DNA from 3 places in the Peribacillus sp. YIM B13472 genome. Region 3 is predicted to be linked to each of the others. Evidence: riboswitches for the same ligand, from Rfam matches in the RefSeq annotation. Region 3 holds a riboswitch; each other region holds the start of a gene.
What was found. A riboswitch is a leader RNA that binds a small molecule or an ion and turns the genes downstream of it on or off. The one in region 3 is predicted to bind S-adenosylmethionine.
Positions count from the first base shown of each region.

Region 1: it holds a riboswitch for S-adenosylmethionine, as region 3 does, so the genes downstream of both, ACFX4I_RS21975 (5-methyltetrahydropteroyltriglutamate--homocysteine S-methyltransferase) here and ACFX4I_RS02650 (methionine ABC transporter ATP-binding protein) in region 3, are expected to answer to the same signal.
Region 2: it holds a riboswitch for S-adenosylmethionine, as region 3 does, so the genes downstream of both, ACFX4I_RS22245 (YezD family protein) here and ACFX4I_RS02650 (methionine ABC transporter ATP-binding protein) in region 3, are expected to answer to the same signal.

Region 1 is NZ_JBHZPG010000037.1:29,037-39,565, reverse strand. Features, by position in the region: gene ACFX4I_RS22010 (glycerol-3-phosphate dehydrogenase/oxidase) at 1-1,263, opposite strand, end outside; gene ACFX4I_RS22005 (hypothetical protein) at 1,343-1,510, shown strand; gene ACFX4I_RS22000 (hypothetical protein) at 1,547-1,735, shown strand; gene glpK (glycerol kinase GlpK) at 1,912-3,402, opposite strand; gene ACFX4I_RS21990 (MIP/aquaporin family protein) at 3,424-4,248, opposite strand; gene ACFX4I_RS21985 (glycerol-3-phosphate responsive antiterminator) at 4,474-5,016, opposite strand; gene ACFX4I_RS21980 (hypothetical protein) at 5,181-5,609, opposite strand; SAM riboswitch class I at 5,785-5,886, shown strand; gene ACFX4I_RS21975 (5-methyltetrahydropteroyltriglutamate--homocysteine S-methyltransferase) at 5,969-7,072, shown strand; gene ACFX4I_RS21970 (ArsR/SmtB family transcription factor) at 7,126-7,428, shown strand; gene ACFX4I_RS21965 (MFS transporter) at 7,581-8,756, shown strand; gene ACFX4I_RS21960 (hypothetical protein) at 8,859-9,383, opposite strand; gene ACFX4I_RS21955 (CaiB/BaiF CoA transferase family protein) at 9,617-10,529, opposite strand, start outside.
Region 2 is NZ_JBHZPG010000038.1:23,475-34,003, reverse strand. Features, by position in the region: gene ACFX4I_RS22265 (nitrite/sulfite reductase) at 1-1,443, opposite strand, end outside; gene cysC (adenylyl-sulfate kinase) at 1,460-2,059, opposite strand; gene sat (sulfate adenylyltransferase) at 2,103-3,251, opposite strand; gene ACFX4I_RS22250 (phosphoadenylyl-sulfate reductase) at 3,281-3,985, opposite strand; gene ACFX4I_RS22245 (YezD family protein) at 4,167-4,310, opposite strand; SAM riboswitch class I at 4,480-4,588, opposite strand; gene ssuE (NADPH-dependent FMN reductase) at 4,824-5,357, opposite strand; gene ACFX4I_RS22235 (TetR/AcrR family transcriptional regulator) at 5,567-6,154, opposite strand; gene ACFX4I_RS22230 (SDR family NAD(P)-dependent oxidoreductase) at 6,328-7,074, opposite strand; gene pdxT (pyridoxal 5'-phosphate synthase glutaminase subunit PdxT) at 7,219-7,818, opposite strand; gene pdxS (pyridoxal 5'-phosphate synthase lyase subunit PdxS) at 7,820-8,707, opposite strand; gene pdxR (MocR-like pyridoxine biosynthesis transcription factor PdxR) at 8,843-10,237, shown strand.
Region 3 is NZ_JBHZPG010000002.1:193,544-204,072, forward strand. Features, by position in the region: gene ACFX4I_RS02620 (acyl-CoA dehydrogenase family protein) at 1-960, shown strand, start outside; gene ACFX4I_RS02625 (arsenate reductase family protein) at 1,102-1,458, shown strand; gene gcvH (glycine cleavage system protein GcvH) at 1,554-1,937, shown strand; gene ACFX4I_RS02635 (toprim domain-containing protein) at 2,030-2,395, shown strand; gene ACFX4I_RS02640 (thioredoxin family protein) at 2,399-2,707, shown strand; SAM riboswitch class I at 2,853-2,959, shown strand; gene ACFX4I_RS02645 (O-acetylhomoserine aminocarboxypropyltransferase/cysteine synthase family protein) at 3,060-4,370, shown strand; SAM riboswitch class I at 4,488-4,600, shown strand; gene ACFX4I_RS02650 (methionine ABC transporter ATP-binding protein) at 4,754-5,788, shown strand; gene ACFX4I_RS02655 (methionine ABC transporter permease) at 5,781-6,449, shown strand; gene ACFX4I_RS02660 (MetQ/NlpA family ABC transporter substrate-binding protein) at 6,465-7,301, shown strand; gene ACFX4I_RS26385 (YuzK family famiily protein) at 7,975-8,115, shown strand; gene sufC (Fe-S cluster assembly ATPase SufC) at 8,567-9,352, shown strand; gene sufD (Fe-S cluster assembly protein SufD) at 9,368-10,529, shown strand, end outside.

The DNA of each region.
Region 1 (10,529 bases), on a different contig from region 3:
GAAGTTGCTTGATCCCCCGACATCCCCTCCGGAAATCGGCATGCCTTTAGTTCTGCTGGCTGGGTAAGTTTTATTGGATTGCTGGGCAAGCTTCCCTGCCAAAAGGTCGACCGTCGTTTTTGCCATTTTGCGATAACCGGTCAATTTCCCTCCCGCAATCGTGATAAGGCCAGAATCGGACTCCCATATTTCATCTTTCCTTGATATCTCAGAAGGATCTTTCCCTTCTTCAAGAATCAGCGGCCTTACTCCAGCCCAGCTTGATTCGATATCATCATCCGTAATGTTCACTTCTGGAAACATATAATGTATGGACTTTAATAAATAGGCACGGTCTTCGGAAGTAACGGTCGGCACTGCAGGATCACCATCATAAAAAGTGTCCGTAGTCCCTACATAAGCTTTACCGGCTCTCGGGATGGCAAAAATCATCCGGCCATCAGGCGTATCAAAATAAAGAGCCTGCTTCAACGGGAATTTCGATTGGTCGATGACCACATGAACACCTTTGGATAACTTCAGCGTTTTCCCTTTTTTCGATTGGTCCTTCTCACGAATGGAATCGACCCACGGACCTGCTGCATTAATAACTTTGTCTGCGTATATTTCATAAGCATCCCCTGAAAGTAAATCGGCAACTTGGACGCCATTCACCTTGCCATTGTCATATAACAATTTATCTACTTTTGTATAATTTATCGGTGTTGCACCTTTATCGACAGCCGCCTTCATGACTTCAATCGTAAGACGTGCATCATCTGTCCGATATTCAACATAGTAGCCTCCGCCCTTTAGTCCCACTTTCTTAACGAGAGGCTCCCGTTTTAGTGTCTCCTCCGCCGAAAGCATTTTCCTGCGTTCAGCTTTTTTTACCCCTGCAAGGAAATCATATACCCGAAGTCCAATGGAGGTACTGAATTTCCCGAAGGTACCTCCTTTGTGCATCGGTAACAGCATCCATTCCGGCGTGGTAACATGCGGTCCATTTTCATAAACGATTTCCCGCTCTTTACCAACCTCGGCAACCATTTTTATTTCAAATTGCTTCAAATACCGTAATCCGCCATGAACAAGTTTTGTCGAGCGGCTTGAAGTACCTGCTGCAAAGTCCTGCATTTCAACCAAAGCCACTTTCATTCCACGGGCCGTTGCATCCAGGGCGATCCCTGCACCGGTAATTCCCCCGCCAATGACAACCACATCATATTTCTCTTTTTTCAGAAGTTCGATCGTTTCTTCCCGATATATATTTGAAAACCTCATGCCTGACTCCTCCTATAAGTATTGCATTCTATTTTTTTCTTGAATTCTGCATTTACTCGTGAATTTGTGCGGTTTACTCGTGAATTCTGCACTTTTACTCGTGAGTTCGCGCTTTTCTCGTGAATTTGTGCGCTTTACTCGTGAGTTCGCACGCTTTACTCGTGAATTCGCACGCTTTACTCGTGAATTCTGCACTTTTACTCGTGAATTCGCAGCTTTACTCGTGAATTCTGCACTTTACTCGTGAATTCGCGCTTTACTCGTGAATTCGTGCGGTTTACTCATGAATTCTGCACTTTTACTCGTGAATTCGCGCTTTTCTCGTGAATTCGTGCGGTTTACTCGTGAATGCACACGGTTTACTCGTGAATTCTGCACTTTTACTCGTGAATTCGCACGCTTTACTCGTGAATTCACACGGTTTACTCGTGAGTTTGGTCATTATATTCAATTGGTTCATTTGTTCGCATAGTTTATATAGATATTAATATCCCTAATCTGCCATTAAAAACAAAAAAAGAGACCATAAATGACATTATCGAATTTACGATAACGCATTCATGGTCTCTCCTGTTCTCCGGCCGAGTTATTAACTTGATTTCATTATAGCATACTCCAGCTCATTTGAGAAAGAATACATCTTGTTTTTTATTTAAATGCCATAGCGGCATGTACAGCTTTTTTCCAGCCTTCATATAATTTTTCACTATTTTGCTCTTCCATGGAGTGTTCAAAGGTTTTGTCTACCGCCCATTGCCGGGAGATTTCTTCTTGATCCTTCCAATACCCGACAGCAAGGCCAGCTAAGTATGCAGCACCTAATGCTGTAGTTTCGTTTATGGTCGGCCTCTCGACAGGCACCCGTAATAAGTCGCTTTGGAATTGCATCAAGAAGTCATTCTTGACTGCCCCGCCATCCACTCTTAATGTCTGGAGCTCGATTCCTGAATCCGCCTCCATTGCATCAAGGACATCCTTCGTTTGATATGCCAGTGATTCAAGTGTGGCACGAATGAAATGTTCTTTGGATGTGCCGCGCGTCAAACCAAAAACGGCTCCCCGCACTTCGCTGTCCCAATATGGAGTTCCAAGTCCTACAAAAGCCGGTACCACATATACTCCATCCGTACTTTCCACCCGTTTTGCATAGCCTTCGCTGTCCTTGGCATCATGAAGCATCCGCAGGCCGTCGCGCAGCCATTGGATTGCGGAGCCCGCTACGAATATACTGCCTTCGAGTGCATATTCGACCTTCCCATTCAGTCCCCAGGCAAGGGTCGTCAATAGTCCGTGTTCGGAACTGACAGCCTTGGCCCCTGTATTCATGAGCATGAAACAGCCTGTTCCATACGTATTTTTAGCCATTCCTTCATTAAAGCAGGCTTGGCCGAATAATGCTGCCTGCTGATCACCGGCTGCCCCGGCGATCGGAATCGATTGGCCGAAGAAATGATATTCGATCGTACGTGCATACTCTTCAGAGGAAGGCCTCACTTCCGGCAGCATCGACTTTGGTACAGTCAATATCTCGAGCAGTTCTTCATCCCATTTCAGTTCATGGATATTGTACATCAATGTCCGGGATGCATTGGAATAGTCCGTTACATGAGCCTTGCCTCCTGATAGCTTCCAGATCAGCCAAGTATCGATGGTACCGAATAACAGCTTCCCTTCATCCGCCTTTTGTCGTGCCCCTTCCACATTATCGAGGATCCATTTCACTTTCGTTCCGGAAAAATAAGCATCTATCAACAATCCCGTTTTATCCCGGAATAGATCGTTAAGTCCCTTTTCCTTCAAATCATCACAGATTTCACTTGTTTGCCTGGACTGCCATACAATCGCATTATAGACAGGGGTACCTGTTTCCTTATCCCAAACGACTGCCGTTTCACGCTGATTGGTGATCCCGATCCCGGCAATTTGCTCTGGCTTTACACCGGATTCAGAGAGTACACCGGCAATGACCGCCAAGATCGATCCCCAAATCTCATTGGCGTTATGCTCGACCCAGCCCGGTTTAGGGAAATGCTGCGTGAATTCCTTTTGGGAGGAATGGACGATTTCCCCCTTTTCGTTAAATAAAATCGCCCGGGAACTCGTTGTTCCTTGATCTAATGATAAAATGTATTTTTCCATTGTGTATGCCCCTCCTTTTAATTAACTGGCAATATTTCTGCTTTCCAATTCATGTGACTGTTTTTTACCAAATGCATAGGCTAATATCAATAGTACCAGGCTTGCACCCAAAACAGACCAAAATCCTGCTGTTATTTCTCCCATAAAGAATGCTTTATAACAAACGGCACCAAGTGAACCCCCAATAATCGGTCCAACGACCGGAATCCATGAATAGCCCCAATTCGAATTGCCTTTACCCGGTATCGGCAGCAAAAAGTGAGCGATGCGCGGTCCCAGATCGCGGGCAGGGTTAATCGCGTATCCTGTCGTTCCCCCAAGTGACATCCCGATCACGACAATCAATAACCCGACTGCGAATGGGTTTAGACCCTCTGTAAAATTATTGGCACCTATAAATAATAAACCAAGAATAAGGATGAAAGTTCCAATCATCTCACTTAATAGATTTGAAAATGTGTGCGGGATCGCAGGTGATGTCGCGAACACACCAAGCTTCGCTCCTGGATCATCCGTAGCTTTCCAGTGTGGCAAATAGTGCAGGAATACTAGAGTTGCTCCAAGGATTGCACCAATCATTTGGGCCACGATGTAACCGGGCACATCACTCCAAGGAAATTCCCCAATAATGGCAAACCCTACTGTGACCGCCGGGTTTAAATGCGCCCCGCTTATGGAACCCACTGCAAAAACACCCATGGTAACAGCCAATCCCCACGCAATCGTGATAACGATCCAGCCGGCATCTTTTGCATAGGATCCCTTTAAGGATGAACCAGCCCCAATGCCCGCTCCGAATAAAACTAATATCATCGTACCTAACACTTCTCCCCAAAATGGAGTCATGAATAAAACCCCTCCCCTGATAAATTTTTAAACCTTGCCAACAAATAAAAGGAGACCCACAGCAGAACTATCTTCATAAAAAAAATTATGAATAGATCTGTTGTGAATCTCCTAGTCTCCGTCACATATATTAACTTGTACTGTAAAATATACTAGTTTATGAAAACGCTGTCAATATTTTGTGAAAAATTAATCCTATTTTTCTGTATTTTTTTAGTTCCCCTATTAAACGATATCCCATAATTCAGTTTTGGAAGTGGTAATTGACGATGCTCCTGCATCAAGGGCGTTCAGGACTTCATCCGAAGTACGTATGAGGCCGCCTGCAAAAATCGGTGTCTGCAATCGTTCCTTCACTTCTTTTATCATCCATGGCATAGCGCCCGGCAATACTTCGATATAATCCGGCTTGGTTTTCTGCACCAGCTTATAACTTTTCTCAAGCGCATGTGAATCTATTAAAAAGATTCGCTGGATGGCAATGACCCCCTTTTGCTTCGCCTTCAATATAACGCTTGATTTAGTCGAAATCAGCCCATATGGATTATATTCCTGACAAATGAATTCTGTCGCGTACTCATCACTTCTTATGCCATGGATCAAATCGACATGATAAATCATTTTCTTATTATGCTGCTTTGCCATCATACTTACGTTTTTCAATTGTGATATATGCAAATCAAGAAACACACCTATTTCATAGGAACTTTCTAAAAATCTTTCGAAATCCTTCATGCTTGCTGACGCAGGCAAAATCTTCTGATCCATCATTATCCTCCTCATTCCCAGAAAAACTCAAAACTTCAAGTCATTTAGTATATTTTAAAGAGCTTGATTTATCAAACACATTTTTTCATGACCAATGTCACCATAACACTATCATACATGGCACACCCTTTATAGTTTTCGGCTAAGGATGTATGTAACCTCCATCATAAAGTAAGTTTCATTTTCAATGCGCCTTCGACGAGTTCATACGATTTAATTGTGCCAACGGGAATTTTTCTCACGATGTTCCAAGCATTAACATTCATTTTGATCGTTCTTTTTTCAAATTCAAAAAATGGCGGTCTGTTAAATATCCTTTGGTTGATGAAATTCCTGTCAATTGGTTCCATTTCCACTAATTCAAATAAAATCGTTCTTTTTTCCACATGAACCGGTTTTAATGTAATCCGGAAAGCTACGTTTTTCTTAAACATCATTTTCTTCACTTCCATCGTTCCGGAAAGCACTATATGCTTTGGCGTAATCTCGACTTTAATATCTTGACCATATGATTTCATTCTTAAGATTTTCTCTATCATGGCTGCAGTTACCGTTATCGGTATGCCATTTTTGAATGGACTGAATGTACTCACCCTTGCATTCCCCTCCTGCCGCTCCTACTGAACGTCGGTTATAGCATATGCCGGGTTCCCTGATGTAGTTAACATTTCAACCCATATTAATAATCGGTATATTCTAAATCTTCCACCTTCAACACTTGACCTTTATAAAAACTACCTGTATAGTCATAATTAATTTAATAGACAACTCTTATCCAGAGAGGTGGAGGGACTGGCCCTTTGATGCCTCAGCAACAGACTATTTATGTACTGTGCTAATTCCAGAAGTGTAAAAACTTGAAGATAAGAAGAGTATATCGCTTTGCTGCCAACACCTCTTCTTATTTTCAAGAAGAGGTTTTTTATTTTTAAAAGGAAAGAAGGAATGCAACATGTCAATCACATTAACGAAAGCACCATTCAGGGCCGATCACGTAGGAAGTTTATTAAGACCAGAACGTTTACATATTGCCAGAAAGCAATTTAAGGAAGGTACCATTTCAGCAGAGCGGCTTCGTGAAGTTGAAACCGAAGAAATCAATCGGATTGTCAATAAACAAATTGAAGTTGGATTAGAGGCAGTGACGGATGGTGAGTTCAGACGAACATGGTGGCACTTTGACTTCCTCGAACATTTAAATGGCATCGAGGGATATGTTACTGAAAAAGGTCTCACATTCGATGGTGTGGAAACAGAGAGATATAACGTTCGCAATACCGGGAAGGTTTCATTCAATCCCGAACATCCCTTCATTCGTGATTTCATTGAATTGAACAAAATCGTGAACGGACGTGCCGTTGCCAAGCAAACGATTCCCAGTCCGAATCAATTATTTGCTGTAGGCATTCATAATGAAGACATCTACCCTGATATTGAAGACTATGCTAATGATATCATCAAAGCGTATCAGCATGCTTTGAAGGCCTTTTATGAAGCAGGTGTGCGTTATCTTCAATTGGATGATGTATATATTGCCAGGCTTTCAGCTCCAGATTTCCAGTTCAAAGATGGAAAATATACGAGGGAACAGTTAATCGATCTTGCACTTCGTGTAATTAATGGCGCATTGGAAGGCAAACCAGAGGACCTTGTCGTCACTACCCACCTGTGTCGTGGAAACTACCAGTCGACTTGGGCGTTTGAAGGAAGCTATGCCCGTATCGCCCCAACATTATTGGCAAAAGAAAAAGTGGATGGATTCTTCTTGGAATATGACGATCAACGCTCAGGGGATTTCAAACCACTGGAATACATTCCAAATGGCGGTGCACGGGTCGTACTGGGTGTCGTCACTTCAAAAAATGGAGAAATCGAAGACAAGGAAGCTGTTAAGGCACGCATTAAAGAAGCCTCGCACTTCGTTCCTCTCGAACAATTATGTTTAAGCCCGCAATGCGGCTTCGCCTCCACCCATCACGGCAACAAGCTGACCGAAGAACAGCAATGGGAAAAGCTGAAATTCGTCGCTGATGTAGCAAAAGAAGTATGGGAATGATTTTTTTTTATTAATCATTTGACATATCGATAATTCTCGATATAATGAAATGTATGAAAACAATCGAGATATTTAAAGCATTATCCAACGAATCCAGGTTGCAAATCTTACAATGGCTCAAAGCGCCTGAACTCCACTTCACCCCTCATGAGGGAATAGATATGAAGGAAACCGGCGTTTGTGTAAGTCAGATTACGGAAAAATTAAACATGACCCAATCCACGGCCTCTCAATACCTCTCGATGCTCCTTAGAGCAGGATTGATTAAAACGGAGCGGATAGGAAAGTTTACGTATTACAAACGAGATGAAGATGCCATCTCAAAAATTACTGATTTCTTGAAAGAAGAAGTATGAAAGTGAACCTGATCCGTACCTTAGAGGGTTGGGTTCATTTTTTTCCTAACAGTTCGATATTTCGCGATATGTTTATTTTTTTATCCATACATATCAACATATTGCGATATGTCTTTATATAAAATTGATCATTAATGAGGAGTGAATCTATTTTGCTTAATACATGGAAAATTTACATGTTGGCGATTATCAGTTTTTTAGTAGGAACATCCGAATTCATCATATCCGGGATTTTGGATAAGATTGCGCATTCTCTTGGAGTGACCCTCGCTGCCGCAGGACAGCTCATTACAATTTTCTCCCTTGTCTACGCAATCGGCACACCCATTCTTATGGCCTTGACAGCAAGTTTAGACAGACGAAAATTAATGTTGTATTCCCTTGGACTATTTGTAGTGGCCAATCTGCTTGCCTTTCTATTACCAGGCTTTGGACCGTTTCTATTTGCACGCATAATCATGGCACTTGGTGCAGGATTGGTTGTAGTCACCGCTCTGAATATTGCCGCTAAGCTTGCTCCGCCAGATAAACAAGCAAGTTCTATTGCGACAGTTGTCATGGGGTTTACAGCTTCCCTTATCATTGGCGTACCTCTCGGAAGAATCATGACGGATGCATTCGGGTGGAAATCCGTCTTTGGCGGAATCGCCCTATTCGGCCTGATTGCCATGATCGTTTTATTCTTTACCATTCCTCCTATCAAAGGGGATAAACCAGTACCACTTCTCCAGCAGCTGGCCCTTCTTAAAAAAAGGAAAGTTGCCCTTGGATTATCGATAACCTTTTTCTGGCTTGGCGGATACTCGATAGCTTATACCTATCTATCCCCTTACCTGCTATCCGTATCGGGGATAAGTGACTCTCTACTTAGCACGGCTTTGCTTATATTCGGTATCGCAAGCCTGATCGGATCAAAGTTTGGCGGATATAGTACGGATCGATGGGGTGTATCATATACACTAATTGGCGGTATGGCGCTGCATATTGTGATGATCATCATGTTATCCATCGTTACGAATTCATTGTTGGGCGTTTTGACAATCCTTACATTATGGTCGTTCGCAGCATGGTCATCAGGGCCGACACAGCAATATCATTTAGCAACCCTTGAGCCTGAATCATCAGGAGTCATGCTCGGTCTGAATCAGTCGATAATGCAATTGGCCATGGCGGCCGGTGCTGGAATTGGCGGTGTTGCTGTAGAACAAGTATCACTTGCTTCCATAACCTGGATCGGTGCAACAGGGGTTGCCATTGCCATGGTCATTGTTCTGGTCCCTTCAAGTTCATCGTCAAGCAGTAAAATAGCACAGTCCATAAAATCCTAGACCGTTATATAAACATTCATCATAAGGCTAGATTTTTAGCCTTATGATAAATCCTAAATCCGAAAGCAACAAAAAAAGAACGGCCACCAGCACGTCCCCTTTTTACTTGCAGCTATCTTCATCATCCATTTTCTTCACAAATATATCATCCGTCACCCTATCTTCCAGCTTGTTCCTCAAGGCCAATTCCGCAGCCTTCCCATCACTGGGCGACCCGTCCGAGAAATACATCGGAAACAAGGAGAAAAACAAAACATAAAAAGAAAAATAGATGAATTGATACCAGATCACCGAGCTGTCCAGGATATTCTGATACACTAAGCTATAGATGATCAGCATGCTGATTAAATTAAAGATAGCCCCCCCTAAATATATCAGCGTATTCGTCAATCGATTATCATGTTTCAATCCCTTGAACTCGCAAGTCCCATTCCAAAAATAATATTTCCTCACCTCTATGTTCCGAAAAGCAAAAAGTTTATTACCACAACCGATCAAGATTTTCTTTTCTGATCCCCCAAAGATCGTAACAAAGAAAATATGCCCGCTCAAATGTATCAGAGTAACGATCGGCATGATCAAAAAAAAGGAAAATAGAAATTTAATGATATCAGAGAGACCAAACATGTTTAATCAATCCTCCTTACCAGAGCAATTTTCTCAAAAACCCTTTTACCAGGATGTTACTCTGATACCCTGTCCAAAATAGTTATAACTAGCAAATTTTCACAGTAGTAATATGTTGCTTTCCACAAGTGATAAGAGGATAATTTGTTCTCCTTCTGCTTAATTCGACCTTCAAAAAACAGGCTATCCCCTTCCAAAAAAACTCGGAAAAGTGATAGCCTTTACATCTTTATTTAGCGATTGGGGGTGTGAAGAATTTCTGGGTTGTTTTGTCCTGGCCTCAAGCCTGCATGTTTATATTCAGGGGTGAAAGCCGATGTTTTGATTGGGCAGGCGATTTGCTTCAGGGCATTTCCTTTTCCGTCCGGTACCTCGATGATCATTCCCCTCTCCTTCAATTGGGGGTGTTCGGCCGCTTCAGTGAAGGTCAGCACTGGTTCTGCGCACGCCTCGAAATCAGCGAATATTTCCTGCCATTCATGAAAGTCTCTTTCAAGGAAAGCCAGTCGGACTGCCATTTTAAACCTGATTCCGCTCTCTTCATCGCTTTTCATGCTCAGTTCATACAATTCGGGTGCACCGATCGCTTCGCATAAGGCTTTTCGAAAAGGGGGCTCAAGGCTTCCTACCGAAAAATAGCGTCCATCTTTCGTTTCGTAAAAGTCATAAAAGGATCCTCCATTCAACATCAGTTTTTCTGGTTCAAGCTCGAGTCCCCCTTGTAAATTCAGAGGTGCGGATATGGCATTCAGGGCAAAACTGCAGTCGGTCATGCTGATGTCGATGGCTTGGCCGAATCCCGTTCTTTCCCTGTGAATGACAGCAGACAATATACCGATAACAGCATGCAGTGATCCTCCGGCAAGATCTGCTATTTGGGTTCCATTTTTAGCCGGGCCGCCCTTTTTCGTACCGGAATAGCCTGATAAGCCTGCAATCGAAATATAATTGATATCATGTCCCGGTCGGTCTTTATAGGGACCGGTCTGGCCGAAGCCCGTGATGGAACAGTAAATCAGCTTCGGATTGATCCATTTTAATGCCTCATAGCCCAGTCCTAGGCGTTCCATGACACCTGGACGGAACTGTTCAATGACGATATCGTATTCCTTCACTAGATTTTTTACGGATTCGATGGACTCAGAT
Region 2 (10,529 bases), on a different contig from region 3:
CTTACCGCCTTCATTCAGCGTTCCTCCGACGTATATCTCAAAAGCTTCGACCATCTTTTTGTCCTGGTTTTTCATTTTTATGCCTTGAAGCCCAATTTCGGCGATGGCTCTTTGACCGCAATTATTCGGACAACCGACCATATGCATCCTTACAGGTACATCGAGATCTATTTCCTTGTCCAATGATTCAGATATGGTCCTCATTCTTTTTTTTGTTTCAACGAGTGCCAGGTTGCAATACTCGATGCCTGTACAAGAAACGGAATAACCAATGAACTTTTTTGGTTGATATGGAAATCTTTCAAAGATTGATTCCTGTTTTAATTCCTCAAGTTTTGCATCCGGCACATTTGGAATGATAAGATTTTGAGAATTACAGTTTCGGATTTCACCATTTCCATATCTCTTTGCAAGTTCGGCAAACTCAATCACTTCGTCAGGATTTAGACGACCAACTGGTATATTGACTCCAACATAGTTCAGACCATCTTGTTTTTGTTTATGGATGCCGTAAAAATAGCCTGCATTCCATCCCTTCACCGCACTTTCACCCTTTTCAGGAAGCGGACCGGTGTACTCCAGCAATTTTTCCTTGAATTGTTCAGGACCCCAATCAGCGACAAGGAATTTCAAACGCGAGCGATGACGTTTTTCACGGTACCCAAAGTCACGGAATATCGTCGTGATTGCGGCCGCTACTTCGACTGTTTTTTCAGGTGAAATGAATAAGTCAAGTTCTTCTGCCAGCATCGGAACGGAGGATAGCCCACCGCCTACTTTCACGTGAAAACCAACTTCCGTTACTCCATCAATTACTTTAGTAGCTGGATTGAATGAAACACAGTTGATTTCAGCATTTGAAGCATTATGGATATTAGCACTTATGGACATTTTATATTTCCTAGGAAGGTTCGAATAGTCTTCGTTAAGGCGGAAATACTCAAATACATCATAAAGTACTTCGCGAGTATCAAAAAGTTCGTCAGGATCGATGCCTGCCAATGCATTACCGATGATATTACGTGTGATATCACCACATGCACCGGCCGTAGTCAGTCCAACCCTTTCCAAACGGTTTAAGATATCCGGGACTTGTTCGATGGTCAGCCAGTGGAATTGAATGGCTTGACGGGTTGTAATGTCATATACATCCCTCCCATAATCTTTAGCGATGTTAGCTAGAGTTATCTGTTGATCATAAGTCAGGATACCTCCGGGAATAACGACACGCATCATCCAGTAACCTGCTTCTTTTGGCCGTTGCAGGTATAGACCTGCCCACTTGAACATATCCCAATTCTCTTTAGGGATGGAATCAAAACCATTTGCAGCGTAATGTGGAATATCATCAAATATCTTCAATCCGTCTTTTTCCAATTTCCAGATCTCCGTTTTATTTTTAGCGATTAGTGGATTTTCCGACCAAAATTTCTCGTAAACCATTACATTTCCTCCTTGATTAGATCGCTTTCTTTGCTGTCAAATAGCCGATTACCTGTTCAACGCACTCTTCAATGCTGTATTGGTCGGATTCTAAAATGATTTCCGGTTGTTCAGGTTCTTCGTATGGAGAGTCGATTCCAGTAAAATCTTTAATGATTCCTTTACGCGCCTTGTCATAAAGACCTTTTGGATCACGCACTTCGCACTCTTCGATCGGACACTTTATGTATACTTCAATAAACTCCCCTTCATCGAGTAAATCACGTACAATCTGCCGATCTGCCCTGAAAGGTGATATGAAGGCGGTCAATACGAACTGCCCACTATCCACGAATAACTTGGAAACCTCACCGATTCGCCTAATATTCTCGGTTCGATCCTCTTCAGAAAAACCTAAATCTTTATTTAATCCATGGCGGATATTATCACCATCCAAAACATAACTTCGAATATTCCGATTATATAACTCTTTAGCGACCGCGTTCGCAATCGTAGATTTTCCGGAACCCGAGAGTCCTGTAAACCAAAGAACTGTGCTTTCATGCCCGTTCTGCTTCCGGCGGAGCTCCTTGGTCAATGACGTTTCATGCCAAGTGACATTCGTACTTTTACTCATATAATAATCCCCCTCTTCATGTGATCCTTCAATTTATGTCCAATCAGTTATAAACTTCATTCTTTTTTAGACCTTCGATCAACACCTCGATGACTTCTTTACGGCTAAAGGTAGCTGGAGGAATTTCTCCATTGCGCAACATTTCCCTTACCTTCGTTCCAGACAGGATGACATGGTCTTCCTTGCCATGCGGACAAGTTTTAGCGGAAGCCATATTGCCACATGCTTTACAGTAAAAACTATGTTCAAAGAATAATAGAGTGATCCCTAACTCATCTGCGTTAAAATTCCCAAATATTTTTTGGGCATCATATGTGCCATAATAATCGCCCACACCCGCATGATCACGTCCGACGATAAAATGGGTGCAACCATAATTTTTACGGACCATCGCATGGAAAATGGCTTCTCTTGGTCCTGCATAACGCATGGCAGCAGGGAAAACTGCAAGAGAGACGCGATCCTTAGGATAATATTTTTCAAGCAGCACTTTATAACTTTCCATTCTTACATCTGCCGGAATGTCATCGGATTTAGTGGCACCTACGAGAGGATTTAAGAATAAGCCGTCGACAATCTCCAATGCTGTCTTTTGAATGTATTCATGCGCACGGTGAACAGGGTTCCTCGTTTGGAATCCGACAACCGTTTCCCAGCCTTTTTCAGCAAAAGCTTTCCTTGTGTCGACCGGGTCCAAATAATGAGCTTGAAATAGCGGACGCTCTATTCTCTTGATTAACTTTATTTCCCCGCCGACATATACATCGCCGCGGTTATATAAATTTTTTACTCCAGGATGCTTCTCATCATCCGTTTGATATACTAATGTCGCTTCCAATTGCTTATCTGGAGTGTAAATATCGGAAACGGATAGAACCCCGTATGTTTCACCTTCATGAGTCAACGATACTTCTTCACCTATAGTAAGGGTTTTTGCAGTTTCTTCGGTCAAAGGCAGCGTAATCGGGATGCTCCATACATGCCCGCTGCTAAGCCTCATATCCTTGACCACTGTCTCATAGTCACTTTTTGTAAAGAATCCTTTAATCGGACTGTAGGCACCAGTGCCTATCAATTCAAGATCACTTAAAGCAATTTCATCGATTTCGATTGACTTTGTTATTTTACTAAAATCATATTTTGGTTCCCAAAGATCGATTAATGTTCCTCCGTGCGGTAGACTGATTGTCATGCTAATTTCCCCCTATGGTTTCTATTTATTTAAGATAAATGCAATCCGCATTCCGTTTTTTGAGCTCCTTGCCAACGGCCTGAGCGTAAATCATCTGCATTGAAGGCAGGTGCTGTACACGTTTTACATCCAATGCTCGGATATCCATTATCATGCAGGATATTATATGGAAGTCCATTTTTGTGGGCGTAGCGCCAAACATCTTTCCATGTCCAATGTATGAGTGGACATATTTTAACTGACTTGAACTTATTATCCTTATTGATATACTCGGTTTGAGCCCTTGTTTCGGATTGCTCCCTCCGCAGTCCCGAAAGCCAGGCTGTTGCCGTTGAAAGCACATCGGTAAGCGGAATGATTTTACGGATGTTACAGCACTTATTGGAATCACTAAGCCATAATTCATCCCCATATTCCGCTGCTTGTTCCTCAAGCGTCAAGGCAGGTTTCTTCATTTCGATCAAAAGCTTTGGATAGCGCTTTTTCACTTGCTCGATCAATTGGTAAGTCTCCTCAAAATGAACATCTGTATCAAGGAAAACAATTTTTGCCGAAGGGTTGACCTTCGCCAATAAATCCGTAAGCACGATGCCTTCAATACCAAAACTGCAAGCATAAATCAGTTTGTTTCCATAATGGTCATTCGCCCATTGCAGAACTTCCAAAGCACCTTTTGTTTCACTGTCTTCAGGAAATACAGGGAATTCCCCTGAATTGAAATTTTCATAGTTTATTAATCCAGCCAACTTTGTAGCCCCCTCTAAAAACTTGCTGTATCAGGTTAGAATAACTATTGATCAATACCCGTTTTAATCTTCCCCAGTTTATTTGATTCTAGGAAAAAGAGACGAATCCAACCAATACTCTCTTTATATCAGTTAAACCCGCCTCTAGTTTTTCTAGTCAGCAGATACCTTATTTAATTCTTAATTTTTCATTTCTTTCCATCTGAATGATTTTACCATCCTGGACAATAAGTGTAATGGATCCATATTTCATTGAATTAAGCATTTCTTGAAGTCTTTCAAATATTTCTTCAAGCTGATTCTCTTTTTCCAAACCAGTTCCTCCTTTAAGAAAATCCGCGAATATTTTATTTTCAACCTGATTAAAAAAATTTCTTAGATTTATATAATTCCATACAACCTTACATTGTTATGGTTGGCCTGAAATTTTTCCAAAAACAAAAATCTTCCCATGATGGAAAGATTCCAAGGTAAATATCATTACCTTATCTTCCAAAATGATCAACATTTTGTTGGAGGTAGCACCTTGCATCCATCATGCAGGTTGCTGGACTTCAAAGGGCCAATTCCCTCCGTCGCTCTGGATAAGTTTTATTATTTTAAATATTAACATATATTTAATCCTTGTCAATGGAGTTTTCTTATAAAATAACTTGGTTTAATATTATGGATGAACTGTTATTTTTATACACACTATTCAATTTATGATTTTATGTTCATATAAATACGAAAATAGACTCGTCTTTTTAGATAAAGTCTCCAAAAAAATGAGTCCATTTTCATTAATAAACCTATTATTGACGCCTGTAATTACTTGAAAAAATATTTAATTTCTTAACTGGATCGCTTCTACAAATTCTTGAACTTGACTCTGGACGCGATCAATTAAATGTGAATCATTAATCGGATTTTCTGAATTCTGTTTATCTATTTCCTTATCAACAAAATATATGCCCTGCAGCGGCTCGCCTTTTAATATTGAGATTAATGGTTTAAGCGCATAGTCAATCGCCAATAGATGCCTGTTACTTCCACCAATCATGATTGGCAGAACTGGCTTACCCTTAAAAGCACCTTCTGGCAGCAAATCAATCAAGGCTTTCAATACACCTGTATAAGAAGCCTTATAAACCGGTGAACCAATAATGATTCCTCTAGCTGCTTGAATTCTCTCTGAAAGTTTTAAGATATCTTCGCTATTATATTTCCCTTGAAATAAATCATCTGCTGAGAAATCCGTAATTGAGAAATAAGCTGTGGTAAATCCTTCTTGTTCGACTAATGATTGAATATGTTTTAGTGAAATGTCCGTTCTTGATGGAATAGCCGGACTTCCTGATAAAATTACGATATCGCTCATTTAATACCCCTCCAATGTTACATGATTTAAAGATGAAATCTTCGTAAAGCAATTCGTGCAGTATGCATTTATCGTAATAGTCTGAAAAATATAAGTCAAATCTTACACTCGGGTTTAATGAATCACCAGTTGACTTCATCGACTATGAATGAAATTAAAACGGTCATATTTACGGCTTGATGCTCATGCCCTTAAATATGACCGTTTCATTATGTATGAATTTGTTTACCATGAATACCATATACCAAAAGTTGTGCAATGCTCTTAATTCGTTCAGAAGTAAAATATGGCTCCTTTTTTTGTTGATGGATCTCATAATGTGTAGATAAAGCCAATGTGAAAGAAATGATCCCTACATTAAATAAAATAATATCAGAGATATATTGTATCTCTCCGCTATCTATTCTCTTCTGTATTTCAATATGCCTGGCATTTGGCTTGAAAATCTGATCTACATATTGCTTTGAAATATCTTGATCGAATTGTGTTTCCCTAAATAATATCGAAAACTGTTCTTTATTTTCAAGAATTTTTTTTATCATGGTAGTAACATGATTCTCCACTAGATCATCCGTGGATAGATGGCTAGTCCCATCTTCAGATTCCTCTTTTTCATTAGGGGTAATTGTAGCCAAAAGCAAATCTTTTTTGCTGTCAAAGTATTTGTAAATAGTAGCTTCGGAAACATTGCATGCAGAGGCAATTTCATTCGTTCTTGTCATGTCAAAACCTTTAGTGGCAAAAAGAGTCCGGGCTACATTTATGATTCGTTCTTTGGTTTGCTGCCCTTTTTTCAAAAATATCAACCTTCTTTTATAAAGATAAGACCGGTTTCACCCATCTATTTCCCATGATATATCCCTGGTATCAATCGGTCAATATTACCTTTGATCTATTAGAATTCAATATTCCCATATATCATAAATAGAAAACATCATCTGGTTGGGACGATGTTTTCTATTTATGAAAATCACTTAAAAGATGCATAGCCATCATCGACCATGACTACACTTCCATTGATCGCATCCGCTTCCTCTAACGATAATAGATAGACGGCATTTGCAATGGCTTCTGGCTTAATCAATTCACCGCGCATTTGACTTGCATTCAATTTATCGATGATTCCCATGTCTTTATAACCTTGTATGATTGGAGTGTCGACCCCGCCCGGCGCAATGCCCACAACGCGTATGCCATGAGCACCCAATTCCAAAGCTGCTGTCTGTGTCATCATTCTTACAGCACCTTTAGTCGCCTGATAGGCAAAAGTCCCATGGGAAGCTAAGTAGCCAAACACAGAAGCGGTATTTATAATGACTCCCTTGTTACCCAGCTCCTTCATTTTCCGTCCTGCTGCCATGATTCCAAATGCCACTCCGTGCTGGTTCACCCCAATCGTTTTGTAGTAACCCTCCATATCTTGTTCTAGGATCATACCGCCCGCACCAATGCCGGCATTATTAAACATGATATCGAGCCTTCCGTATGTTTCCACTGCTTTATTGATTAACGATTCAACATCTTCCTGCTTAGAAACATCCGATTTAACATAAATGGCCACTCCACCATTAGCTGTTATCTGATCAACGGTTTCCCGACCCATTTCTTCATTAAAATCCGCAACAACGACCTTGTCCCCTTTTGCTGCGAATTTCAAGCATGTGGCTCGGCCTATACCGCTTGCTCCCCCTGTGATAACTGCAACTCTTGCTGTCATATACATTCCCCTTCCAACTAAGTAAGTGATTACTTACTTTTTATTATAAAAGTAAAGAATAGTAAATTCAAGCAATATGTATTTTTATAGAGTTCTGAGCTTTCAAAAGTAAAGCTGTCCTATTAATAGGACAGCTTCATTTGTTTAGCAGGTTTTCAATTCGACCATACTTACGGAGGTCTTCACCATTTCAATGAAAAGTTGAAGGAAGCGATCATCACCTGTCAATTCTGGATGAAATGCACTTACGAGGACATGGTCTTGTCTCGCAGCCACTACATTCTCTTCATAAACAGCCAATACTTCTACACCTTCTCCAACTTCATCAGCAAATGGCGCCCGGATGAATACTGCCTTATAAGGGGCTTCCATTCCTTTGATGGATAGGTCAGCCTCGAAACTTTCCCGTTGACGTCCAAATCCGTTCCTTTTCACGGAAATGTCCATTAGTCCGAGATAGGCCACCTCATCGCCAGTCAATTCATTTGCCGCCAATACCATCCCAGCACATGTACCGAAAATTGGTTTTTTATCTTCGAAGAAAGTTTTGATCGGTTCCATAAATCCATAACGATCCATTAGCTTCCTCATCGTCGTGCTTTCTCCGCCTGGAATGATCAAGCCATCGATTTCCCGCAACTGTTCCGGTTTTTTTACTATAATCGCTTGTTCGCCGGCAGCTTTGATTTGGTTCAAGTGTTCTTCAACCGCTCCCTGTAATCCCAAAACACCGATCGTTATCATATTACCATCCACGTTCCTGCATCCGTTCTGCCGGAGCTAGTTTGGAAATATCAATGCCCTTCATTGCACTGCCCAATTCTTTTGACAACTTGCCAATCAATTCATAATCGGTGAAATATGTAGTCGCTTGAACGATTGCGGATGCGAATTTTTCTGGAGTTTCAGATTTAAAAATACCAGACCCAACGAAAACGCCATCTGCTCCCAATTCCATCATCAATGCAGCATCTGCTGGAGTGGCAATTCCGCCCGCTGCAAAGTTAACTACAGGCAATTTACCTGTGCGTTTGATTTCTCTTAAAATTTCAAAAGGGGCTCCAAGATTTTTTGCCTCTGTCATTAATTCATCATCACTCATGATGCTCACTTTGCGAATTTGTGACTGTACCTTTCTCATATGACGCACAGCTTCCACAATATTACCTGTTCCTGGTTCTCCTTTTGTACGAAGCATGGATGCTCCTTCACCAATACGGCGCGCAGCTTCGCCTAAATCACGGCAGCCACAAACGAAAGGTACTGTGAAATCACTTTTTAGAATATGGTATTCTTCATCCGCAGGAGTCAGCACTTCACTTTCATCGATATAATCCACTCCCATGGATTCCAGGACCCTTGATTCAACGATATGGCCAATCCTTGCTTTAGCCATGACCGGGATTGAGACTGCATTCATTACTTCCTCGACAATTCGCGGATCTGCCATTCTTGCTACGCCGCCAGCCGCACGGATGTCGGAAGGTACCCTTTCCAATGCCATGACAGCGACCGCACCGGATGCTTCTGCGATTTTTGCTTGTTCTGCGTTAATGACGTCCATAATTACGCCACCCTTTTGCATTTGTGCCATTCCTCTTTTTACTGTGTCAGTTCCTAATAATTTTTCCATTTTTTTCTTCCCCCTAATATTTTCATTTTTTAGATTTGTTAGGCTTAGTATAAAAAAGAGTTGACCACATTGAAAGTGTCAGTTTTAATAAATTTAATGGGGTCAGTAAAAATTTATCAAAAAGGTGGCAACAAAATGAATATGCTTACTTGTGATTTAAATCGGTTAAGTGAAATACCTTTGTACGAACAATTATATTCACATATAAAAAAAGAAATCATTGATGGCCGTCTTCTTTACGGCACAAAGTTGCCCTCCAAACGGAAATTGGCTGAGTTCCTTCAAATAAGTCAAAATACTGTCGAGACTGCATATGAACAATTGACTGCTGAAGGATACGTTGAAGTCATACCAAGAAAAGGGTACTATATTCAAACATTCGAGGATTTAGAGTATACACAAACTAACCAAGTATCCTTGGAAAAAAACAATCATAAAGAAGGGGAATTGCTGTATCATTTTCATCCCAGCCAAATTGATACGGAACACTTCCCATTTGAAAAATGGAGAAAATACACGAAAGGCAAGATCGATGAATCACATCAAGATCTTCTTTTACTGGGGGATTCTCAAGGGGAATATGAATTACGATGTGAAATTGCCCATTATTTGTATCATGCACGTGGTGTACAATGTGTTCCCGAACAAATCATCATTGGTGCAGGAATGGAAATTTTATTGCAGCAGCTTGTCCTTCTATTCGATAAAAATGCCATCTATGGTGTTGAAGATCCTGGGTATCACTTGATTCACCGGATTTTACGCAGCTACCCAAATGAAGTCCATCCCCTGCAAATTGATGAAGAAGGCGTAAAGGTTAACCAAATTGAAGATTCAAAAATCGACGTCGTGTATGTCACTCCCTCACATCACTTCCCCAATGGGACGATCCTATCCGTTAACAGGCGGACGCGATTGTTGAACTGGTCCCAAGGGGCAACAAACCGCTATATTATCGAAGACGATTATGATAGTGAATTTCGTTATAGTGGAAAAACAATTCCTTCCTTACAAAGTATGGATGCCGGTGATAAGGTGATTTATTTAGGGTCGTTTTCCAAATCATTGATGCCATCGATTCGGATCAGTTATATGGTTCTTCCCGCTCCATTGTTACAATTGCATCAACAGGAATTATCTTTTTACCATTCCACCGTTTCTCGGATTGATCAGCATGTGTTGACACAGTTCATGAAGGAAGGGGATTTCGAAAAGCATTTGAATCGAATGAGGAAAGTTTACCGTCGCAAGTTGGATAAAGTGATCGATCTGTTTAAACCACATCAGCAAATAAAGATCATTGGTGAACGGTCAGGATTGCATATCGTCCTCATCGTTAAGAACGGCATGGATGAAGAGACACTTATTCAAAAGGCAAATGAAAATCATATTAAAATTTATGGACTATCGACATATTCTATTGAAAAAATTGATGAAAACCCTCCTAAAATCATATTGGGCTTTGCAGGGATCCCTGAATCCGAATTGGAAAAGGCCATCCACCTCTTATTGACCTCATGGGGTTTATAAATAATAAAGAAGTTCACTGTCGTGAACTTCTTTAAGTTTGTCGAACAAAATGAGGTTAGGAATTGTCTCCTCCCGATTCCCTTTCATGATTTTAATACAAGACTTTTATTTTTGATGAAACCACATTAGGCTGAAGAAATTTGTGACACTCCTGGCGAATGTCTGGAGCTGAATATTATTCCAATACTCATTCCTAAATTGCCGGTTGAATCGACAGCAATCGAATATTTTTTTAAAAAAACTCCTTGTATTCATCACTCGCAAGCATTCCATAAACTGCAATAAAGATTTT
Region 3 (10,529 bases):
GGATCTAAACGTGCCCTTGAGATTACAGCTGCTTATACGAATCAACGTCAACAGTTCAAAACGAAAATTTCCGATTTTAACTTGACGAAAGAAAAACTTGCAACAATGGCTGCTAAAATATATGCAGCAGAAAGCTCTGTATATCGTACGGTTGGCCTTTATGATCAAAGACAAAGCAAATTGACGGATGAGCAAGTGAAAGATGGGAAATCAATGGCGGCTGCAGTTGCTGAGTATGCCATTGAGTGTTCATTGAATAAATTCTTCGCTTCCGAAGTATTGGATTATGTTACGGACGAAGGCGTACAGCTTCATGGCGGTTATGGTTTCATGCAGGAGTATGAAATTGAAAAAGCATATCGCGATTCCCGTATTAACCGGATCTTTGAAGGTACAAATGAAATCAACCGATTGCTGGTCCCGGGAACTTTCCTGAAGAAAGCACTTAAAGGGGAATTGCCGCTTCTTCAAAAAGCTCAAGGCTTGCAAGAGGAATTAATGATGATGATGCCGGAAGAACCTGGCGATGAGCCACTGGCACAAGAAAAAATGCTTGTTAGGAACGCTAAGAAAATCGGTATTTTGGCAGCTGGACTAGCGGCACAGAAATACGGCAAAACTCTTGATCAAGAACAAGAAATCCTCTCTAACATTGCCGATATCGTATCCCTTGCCTATGCAGCTGAATCCGTGGTATTGCGTACGGAGAAAGCCATTGCAGCTACAGGCCTGGAGAAGAACAAACAAAAGGTGCTTTACACTGAAATCTTCGTTCAGGAAGCTTTCAATGAAATAGAACAGCATGCAAAAGAAACATTGATTGCAGTGGAAACAGGCGATACTCTTCGCATCATGCTTTCGTCGCTCCGCAAGCTGACAAGACACAATCCGATCAATGTCATTGCGAAAAAACGTGAAGCTTCCATCAAGGTAATCGAAGCGGAAAAATATGCTCTTTAAGCAATGAATCAGAAACTGTAAAGGGAATGCCCGTAAAGGCATTCCCTTTATTTCCTTTGATGAAATCGCATTGGAAATTCAAAAGACATTTCATTGTATTGCGTGCTGAAAACGGGTATTCTATTGATAGGTGGTGAAATGATGGGCTTAACATTATATTGGTACCCAAAATGCGGCACATGCCGTAACGCGAAGAAGTGGCTGGATAATCAAGAACTGCAATATGAAGCGATCCATATAGCGGAAAATCCGCCTTCGCGAACAGAAATAGAACAACTATATAAAATCAGCAATTTGGAATTGAAGAAGTTTTTCAATACTAGCGGTCAAAAATATCGGGAGCTGGGCTTAAAGGATAAGCTGAAAGAAGCTTCTGAAGCAGAGATGCTTGATATATTGTCCACGGATGGCATGCTTCTGAAAAGACCGATTGTTACAGATGGCACCAAAGTGACGGTAGGTTTCAAAGAAGAGCAATTCGAACAGGTTTGGAACTGAAATTTCACAAAATATTTGGTTAATTCCTTACTTAAACAAACAATCTACCTTATAATGTAATAGATAAAATAAGATGTACATATGGAGGGTTAATAATGACAACAACACCAAAAGAACTTCGTTACACTAAAGAACATGAATGGGTCAAAACGGAAGATGGAACAGTGCGCATTGGGATTACGGCTTTCGCACAGTCCGAGCTTGGGGACATCGTATTCGTTGAGCTTCCGGAAATCGGCGATGAATTGAAAGCGAACGAACCATTTGGAAGTGTTGAATCCGTTAAGACCGTTTCTGAGCTTTATGCACCTATCAGTGGCAAGGTTGTTGAAGTAAACGAAGATTTAAGTGACAACCCTGAATATGTAAATGAGTCTCCTTATGAAAAGGCATGGATGGTCGTGCTTGAACCATCTAATAGCAGTGATATTGAAAACTTGATGAGCGCTGAAGAGTATGAGAGTTTAATCAACGGTTAAAAAGAAGGAGAGGGGGGACTGAAAAGGCCTGCTCTCTTTTTCATTTTGTACAGCGGCAGTTGCGCACATAATTCGTGAGATGGAGTGATGACATGGAGTGGGGCGAATTCGATAAAGTGATCATTGTAGAAGGCAGTTCCGATAGAAGAAAAGTTGCCTCCGTTTTAAATGAAGATGTGGAAATAAGATGTACGAATGGGACCATATCATTAACTAAGCTGGATGAATTAGTGGATGAATTGATGGATCGTGATGTTTATCTCCTTTTTGACGCAGATGAATCAGGAGAAAAGCTGCGGAAGCAGTTCCGAAGGGAAATGCCGGAAGCGAACCACTTGTATATTAATAAAATGTACAAAGAAGTGGAAAGCTCACCCGAACATCATATCGCAACTGTGCTACTATCTGCCAATATGAATGTGAAAATGAAATTTTTAAGTCAAAGGGTGAACGATTAATTGATGCAGGAATGGAAAGAAGAAGAGTGTAAGCTTGCTGTTAAAAATGGGGAAACCTTTTGCTTATATTTATATACGCCTTTATGCGGCACTTGTCAGGTTGCCTCCAAGATGCTGACGATATCCTTGGAGCTGTTCCCGGAATTGAAGGCAGGCAAAATGAATATGAACTATGTCCAAGCAATTGCCGAATCATATGAAATCGAAAGTGTGCCTTGTTTATTGCTTTTCAAACAAGGACAGCTGCAAAAAAAAATATATGCCTTTCAATCCGTTCCTTATTTGTACGGATTGCTTAAGGAAATCAGCTAAGAAACCAATCAGAACCGTGGTTGGTTTCTTTGTTGCGGATATTTGAATGCGAGATCGGAATTAAACAAAGAATATTCTAACAATTCATTGACTGATTTATTCTAAAATGATATATTTTGAATTAAGTAATGGCAGAATTTAATAGTTCTTATCAAGAGTGGCGGAGGGACTGGCCCGACGAAGCCCGGCAACCGGTATAAATTTTATATACGGTGCTAATTCCAGCAGAGTGTTGGCTCTGGTAGATGAGGTGTGTTCTTGAGACCTCTTCTTATTGAAGTGGTTTTTTTGTTTATAAATGGCCAGATTTCATATAATTCCAACTAAATCCATAGAAAAAAGGTGAAATAATATGTCAGAGAAAAAGTTGCGTTTCGAAACATTGAGTGTTCATGGCGGTCTGCAAGCTGATGAAACAGGTGCACGTGCAGTTCCTATCTACCAAAGCAATGCATACTTGTTCAAAGACACCGACCATGCAGCGAATTTATTTGGCCTAAAGGAGAATGGCTATATATATACACGACTTCATAATCCCACGGTCAGCGTTTTTGAGGAAAGAATGGCCTTATTGGAAGGCGGTATCGGCGGATTGGCAACAGCAAGCGGAATGGCTGCCATCTCACTTTCAATCCTGAATATTGCCGCTGCAGGTGATGAGATTGTTTCAGCCTCTACATTATATGGCGGTACGTATAACCTTTTTGAAAATACTCTTCCTAAATATGGGATTAAAGTGAAGTTCGTTTCTCCCGATGACCCTGAAAATTTCAAAAGGGCGATTACGCCAAGAACTAAAGCCATTTTTGCTGAAACGATCGGTAATCCAAGTTTGAGGGTGCTTGATATTGAAGCGGTAGCGGAAATCGCCCATGATGCCGGCATACCTTTAATCATTGATAATACCTTTGCGACACCGTATCTTTGCAGACCAATTGATTTTGGAGCGGACATCGTCATCCATTCCGCTACAAAATGGCTTCTGGGAAATGGAACGACACTAGGCGGTGTCATCGTGGATGCAGGGAAGTTCGATTGGAACTCGCCAAACTACCCTGGCTTCACGGAGCCTGACCCAAGTTACGACGGTCTGGTATACGCCGAGGCAGTTGGACCTGCCGCATTCATAACGAAAGCTAGAGTCCAGTTACTTCGTGATTTAGGCCCTGCGCTAAGTGCCCAAAGTGCATTCCAGTTTACGCTTGGACTTGAAACGCTGCACGTAAGGATGAAAGAGCATCTATCAAACACCAAGTCTGTCATTAAATATTTAAAAAACCATCCTGCCGTGACTTGGGTTTCGCATCCTGGTGATGAGGATCATCCCGATAAAGCCCTTGCGGATAAATATTTGCCTAAGGGAGCTGGATCTGTCGTGACTTTTGGAATACAAGGTAATCGCGAAGCTGGGGCAAAACTTATCAATTCGGTGGAATTATGGTCCCATGTGGCGAATGTAGGGGATGCGAAGAGCTTGATCATCCACCCAGCCAGTACGACCCATCAACAATTGAATGAGGCGGGTCTTGCGAAAGCGGGTGTACGTGCCGATCAAGTCCGATTATCCATTGGGATTGAAAATGTAGACGACTTAATAGAAGATTTGGAGCAGGCGATTGAAAAAGCGACGAATATCGTCTCCTTGACTTCCAAAACGCTTTAAGCAAAGTTCCTGTTCATTCTTGAACTAGAAATAATATACATTGCGCTCCTTTTTTATCTATGATAAAATTTCTCCATACTAAAGAACTTAATGATGTACAAATATTCTATATATTAGCTCTTATCAAGAGAGGTGGAGGGATGTGCCCGATGAAACCCGGCAACCGACAAGGAGATTTCCTTGGAAAGGTGCCAATTCACACAAAGTTTAATTACTTTGGAAGATGAGAGAAAGGCCTGCTTTTTCACCTGCCTTTCTGCTCATGCAGAAAGGTTTTTTCTGTTTTAATGGGGAAAACATGTGCATGATATGAGAAACAGACTAATAATGTAGAGAAATCAACTAAGTTCATAGGTTTTATTGGATAAAAGAGGTGAGGATTAATGATTACATTGACGAAAGTCAGTAAGCTGTTCCTAACAGGAAAAGGAAACAGTGAGACGATCAAGGCTGTAAATAATGTGAATGTTGAAATAAATAAAGGCGAGATTTTCGGAATCATCGGTTACAGTGGAGCGGGGAAAAGTACTTTGATCAGAATGCTCAATGGATTGGAAACACCCACAGAGGGATCCGTTGTGGTGGCTGAGAAGGAAATTTCAAAAATTAAAGGGGCTCAGCTCCGTAAGGCCCGTCAAGAAATCAGCATGATTTTCCAACATTTCAATCTATTATGGTCAAGGACCGTTCAGGAAAATATTTCTTTCCCATTGGAAATTGCAGGAGTTTCTAAAACTGAACGAACCAAGCGTGTGAACGAATTGATCAAGTTAGTCGGACTGGAAGGCAGGGAAAAGGCCTACCCTTCACAATTAAGCGGAGGGCAAAAGCAAAGGGTGGGTATAGCCAGGGCTCTGGCAAATAACCCTAAAGTGCTTCTGTGTGATGAAGCGACATCTGCCTTGGATCCGCAGACTACCGATTCCATACTCGAATTGCTTGTTGACATCAATCAGCGCCTGGGATTGACGATCGTCTTGATAACACATGAAATGCATGTAATACGTAAAATCTGTCATCGCGTCGCCGTGATGGAAAACGGGCAAGTTGTTGAACAGGGTCCTGTCCTGGATGTTTTCAAGAATCCTAAAGAACAAATGACGAAGCGTTTCGTGCAACAGGTAACGGAACCAGAAGAAACGAAAGAAACGATGGACCATTTGCTCGAACGTTATCCTGCAGGAAAAGTGATTCAATTGACCTTTGTAGGTGATCATGCAGAAAGCCCGTTGATCACCAAGCTTGTACGTAACTTCGAGTTGGATGTCAATATCGTTCAAGGTAAGATATCCCAAACAAGAAGCGGTTCATATGGAACATTGTTTATCCATCTTGATGGCACAGAGGATGAAATGCTCCGCGCAATCGAATTCATTAAAGCACAGCAGGTAGGCGTGGAGGTGATTACTCATGCTTGAAGAATTATTGCCGAATGTTGATTGGGAAGACATTATTGAAGCAACGAAAGAAACGCTCTACATGACAAGCGTCTCTGTAGTGGCAACCCTTTTTATAGGCATAATATTAGGGTTGATCCTGTTCCTGACAGGGAAGGGTAATATGTGGGAAAACCGGGTAGTCAACGGGGTCATGAGTGCTGTCGTTAATATATTCCGTTCCATTCCATTTCTTATTTTGATCGTGCTGCTCATTCCTTTCACTAAAGCACTTGTCGGATCTATGATCGGAGAGAACGCTGCACTGCCGGCACTTATTATCGGTTCGGCCCCATTTTATGCGCGTATGGTTGAAATCGGCCTTCGTGAAATCGATAAAGGTGTAATTGAAGCCGCTAAATCTATGGGTGCAAAAACGAGCACGATCATTTGGAAGGTCCTTCTTCCAGAGTCGATGCCTGCCCTTATTTCCGGTATAACGGTAACATCGATTGCATTGGTTGGATATACCGCAATGGCCGGGGTCATCGGCGCAGGCGGACTTGGTAATCTAGCCTTTTTGGACGGCTATCAAAGAAATCATAATGACGTTACGCTTGTAGCGACTATCGTTATTCTGATTATCGTCTTCATAATTCAAATTATTGGAGATGTGATTACATCTAAATTGGACAAAAGATAAAGGGAGATGAATAGGATGAAAAAGTTTTTAGGATTTGCATTAATTTTAGTGTTATCTATCGCTTTGGCTGCTTGTGGAAGTGAAAAGGATAAAAGCGGCAGCGATACGGAAAAAGAACCGAAGAAATTAGTTGTAGGGGCTTCCAATGTACCGCATGCTGAAATCCTTGAGGAAGCTAAGCCGCTTCTTAAAGAAAAAGGAATCGAATTGGAAATCAAAACATTCCAGGACTATGTTTTACCGAATAAGGCGTTGAATGATAAGGAATTGGATGCCAACTATTTTCAACATATACCTTTCTTAGAGTCGGCAATTAAAGAGAATGGATATGATTTCGTCAATGCGGGCGGGATCCACATCGAGCCTATCGGTTTATATTCACAAAAATATAAAAGCATCGATAAACTTCCTGATGGAGCAACGATCATTTTAAGCAGCTCTGTCGCTGACCATGGGCGTGCTTTATCACTTTTGGAAAAGAATGGCCTCATCAAGTTGAAAGAGGGCGTCGATAAAACGACAGCTACAACTAAAGACATCATTGAAAATAAGAAAAACCTTAAATTCGACGCTGAATATGAAGCGGCATTACTTCCGAAAATCTATGAAAGCGGCGAAGGCGATGCTGTTTTGATCAACTCAAACTATGCAATCGACGCTGGATTGAATCCATTGAAAGATTCAATTGCGATTGAAGATTCCGAATCACCTTATGTGAATGTCATCGCAGTAAACAAAGGCGATGAAAATAAAGAAGAAATCAAAGCGCTTGTAGAAGTGTTGCATTCTAAAAAAATTCAAGATTTCATTCTTAAGGAATACAAAGGTGCGGTTGTACCGGCGGATAAATAATTCAAGAATGGCGGCCTGATTTAATTCAGGCCGCAGTTTGTAGACAAAAAGGTTTCGGAATGGTCTCATTCCGAAACCTTTTTGATTTTTTATTGGATTTGAAGCAGTTTGAAATGAATAGGCAAACTGTTTTGTTCGTTCATCTTTTACATAATGCGTCGCTCATATTTTTTCCAAACTTAGAGAAGTGGGGCACTTTATCATGGAACCCGAAACCTAAAAACTAACGGTATCATGTTGATTCCAACTCCTTCAATCGTTTTATGCATGGAGCGAATAAAGACTGTAAGCAAAAGGGGTTCTATCTGATTGTTTAGTCTTAGTGGATTGGAACGGAAGGTACGAGACTCCTGCGGCAAAAGCGAGTCCAAGGGAGACCCCGCAGTGCGCTAAAGCGCCGAGGAGGCTCCCGGACCGCCCGCGGAAAGCGAGTGCCTGAAGTGGAAAGTAACGTTCGAATTTTAAAAACCTAAAAAAAACTGTAGACAAACTCAATTATCATCGAGTTTGTCTACAGTCTGCGAACTGATTTAATTCATGTCGTTTTTTCATGTTTAATCATGAAAGTGAAGGGTATAGAGTAATGAAGGTAATAAAATGATACACAAATTTGAAAGGATGGTTCACTATCAATACTCTAGATTTAAATGTAACAAGCGAAATGGAAAAGGCGATGCAGTCTTCACATGGGGTTGGCTACAATGAGTACAGTAGAAACTTAGACCTCCGTATCGAGGTTGAGAAGGAACGGGATAGGGAACATGTAAAGTGCAATAAAATGGTCCAGGACCTACAACGCAAAATTCACGGATAAGTATATAAAAGAGTTCTTTAAAAGATCGGTCTGTAGAGGTAAAATGGAAAGTGGTCCATAAATAAGGGGTGCCTTATTGGATAAACTTACATAATGCCTGACAGTCCGATTTTTTTCTTTTTAAAGCGGAACGTTCATACCTTGCAATCGAATTCTTTGAACATATATTAATAAGGACGAAGATTTGCTGAATAATAAGATAATTTTAACAAAAACTAAAATAACTATGAATATGCAGATAACAGGCTATATCTGTTAGTATTGTAAGAATAGGATGGGTTTTAAACATGGCAGAAGTGGAAACCCTTATCTATTTAGTTGATTCTAAATTGGATTTGTTATAAAATTGGAATGAGAATAAAGTGAGAATGCTTTTACGTAAAATTACAGTAAAGAAAGTAATCTTTACTTTCTGGTAATAAAATTGGAATTAGTTCACGGAGGTATTATTATGTCAGCTTCTACATTAACGGTTAAAGATCTTCACGTATCAATTGAAGGTAAAGAGATTTTAAAAGGGGTAAACCTTGAAGTCAAGGGTGGAGAAATCCATGCGATCATGGGACCAAATGGAACTGGTAAATCCACTTTATCATCAGCAATCATGGGTCACCCAAAATATGAGGTGACTAGCGGAACCATCACATTCGATGGCAAAGATGTATTGGAAATGGAAGTAGACGAGCGCGCTCGTGTCGGTCTATTCCTAGCTATGCAATATCCAAGTGAAATCAGCGGTGTTACAAATGCTGACTTCTTGCGTTCTTCCATTAATGCACGCCGTGAAGAAGGCGATGAGATTTCATTGATGAAATTCATCCGTCAAATGGACCAAAAAATGGAGTTCCTTGAAATGGATGAAGATATGGCGCAACGCTATTTGAATGAAGGTTTCTCAGGCGGAGAGAAAAAACGTAACGAGATTCTTCAATTAATGATGATCCAACCTAAAATTGCAATCTTGGATGAGATTGATTCAGGTCTAGATATCGATGCACTTAAAGTCGTTTCAAAAGGAATCAACGAAATGCGCGGAGAAGACTTTGGATGCTTGATCATCACTCACTACCAACGTCTATTAAATTACATCACTCCTGATTTTGTACATGTTATGATGCAAGGACGTGTCGTTAAATCAGGCGGTCCTGAACTTGCTGCCCGCTTGGAAGCGGAAGGTTATGACTGGATTAAACAAGAATTGGGCATTGACGACGAAACTGTTGGCGAAGAAGCGTAAGTAGGAGGATTTGCAATGACTACAGAAACGAAATTACCGTTTGAACAAGAGGATATAAGCTCCTATTCAACTAAAAATAATGATCCAGCTTGGTTATCCGAGCTTCGGATTCAAGCGTTTTCTGAATTAGAAAAGCTCCCGATGCCAAAGCCGGATAAAACGAAAATCGATAAATGGAATTTTACTTCTTTCCAGACCCATACGGTTGATAGTGACGCTTTTGCCTCTTTAGAGGAGCTTCCGGAAGAAATTAAATCCATCATTGAAGAAAATGAAAACTTATACATTCAACGCAATAATACGCCGGCACATATCAATCTGTCAGCAAATGTGAAAGAACAAGGCGTCATTTTTACGGATATTTTAACAGCGGCTCGTGACCATGCTGAGCTCGTGCAAAAATATTTCATGAAAGACGGCGTTAAGATAAATGAACATCGTTTAACGGCACTTCATGCTGCATTAGTTAATGGAGGTGCATTCCTTTATGTTCCGAAAAATGTAGAAATCAAAGAGCCGATCCAATCGGTCTTCCTATTGGATAATCCAGATACTACACTTTTCAACCATGTCTTGATCGTAGCGGAAGATAATAGCTCTGTCACATATGTAGAGAACTACTTCTCAAGCGTTGAGTCTAACGAAGGTATTGCCAACATCGTAACGGAAGTATTTGCAAATGCGAATGCCAAAGTGGAGTACGGAGCAGTCGATACCCTTTCTAAAGGCTTCACGACATACGTTAACCGCCGTGGAGTGGCAGGTCGTGACGCTCGTATTGAGTGGGCACTTGGCCTGATGAACGATGGAAATACGATTTCAGATAATACAACATATCTAATGGGCGATGGCTCTCACGGTGATACTAAAACCGTTGTAGTCGGACGCGGGGAACAAAAACAGAACTTTACGACAGCGATCATCCATTATGGCAAACGCTCTGAGGGCTATATCCTTAAGCACGGTGTCATGAAAGAAGCCGCATCCTCCATTTTTAATGGAATTGGGAAAATAGAGCATGGCGCTACAAAGTCAAATGCCGAACAAGAATCACGCGTATTGATGTTAAGTGAAAAAGCACGCGGGGACGCCAATCCAATCCTCTTGATTGATGAAGATGATGTAACGGCTGGCCATGCTGCTTCCGTCGGTCGTGTCGACCCTCTTCAACTGTATT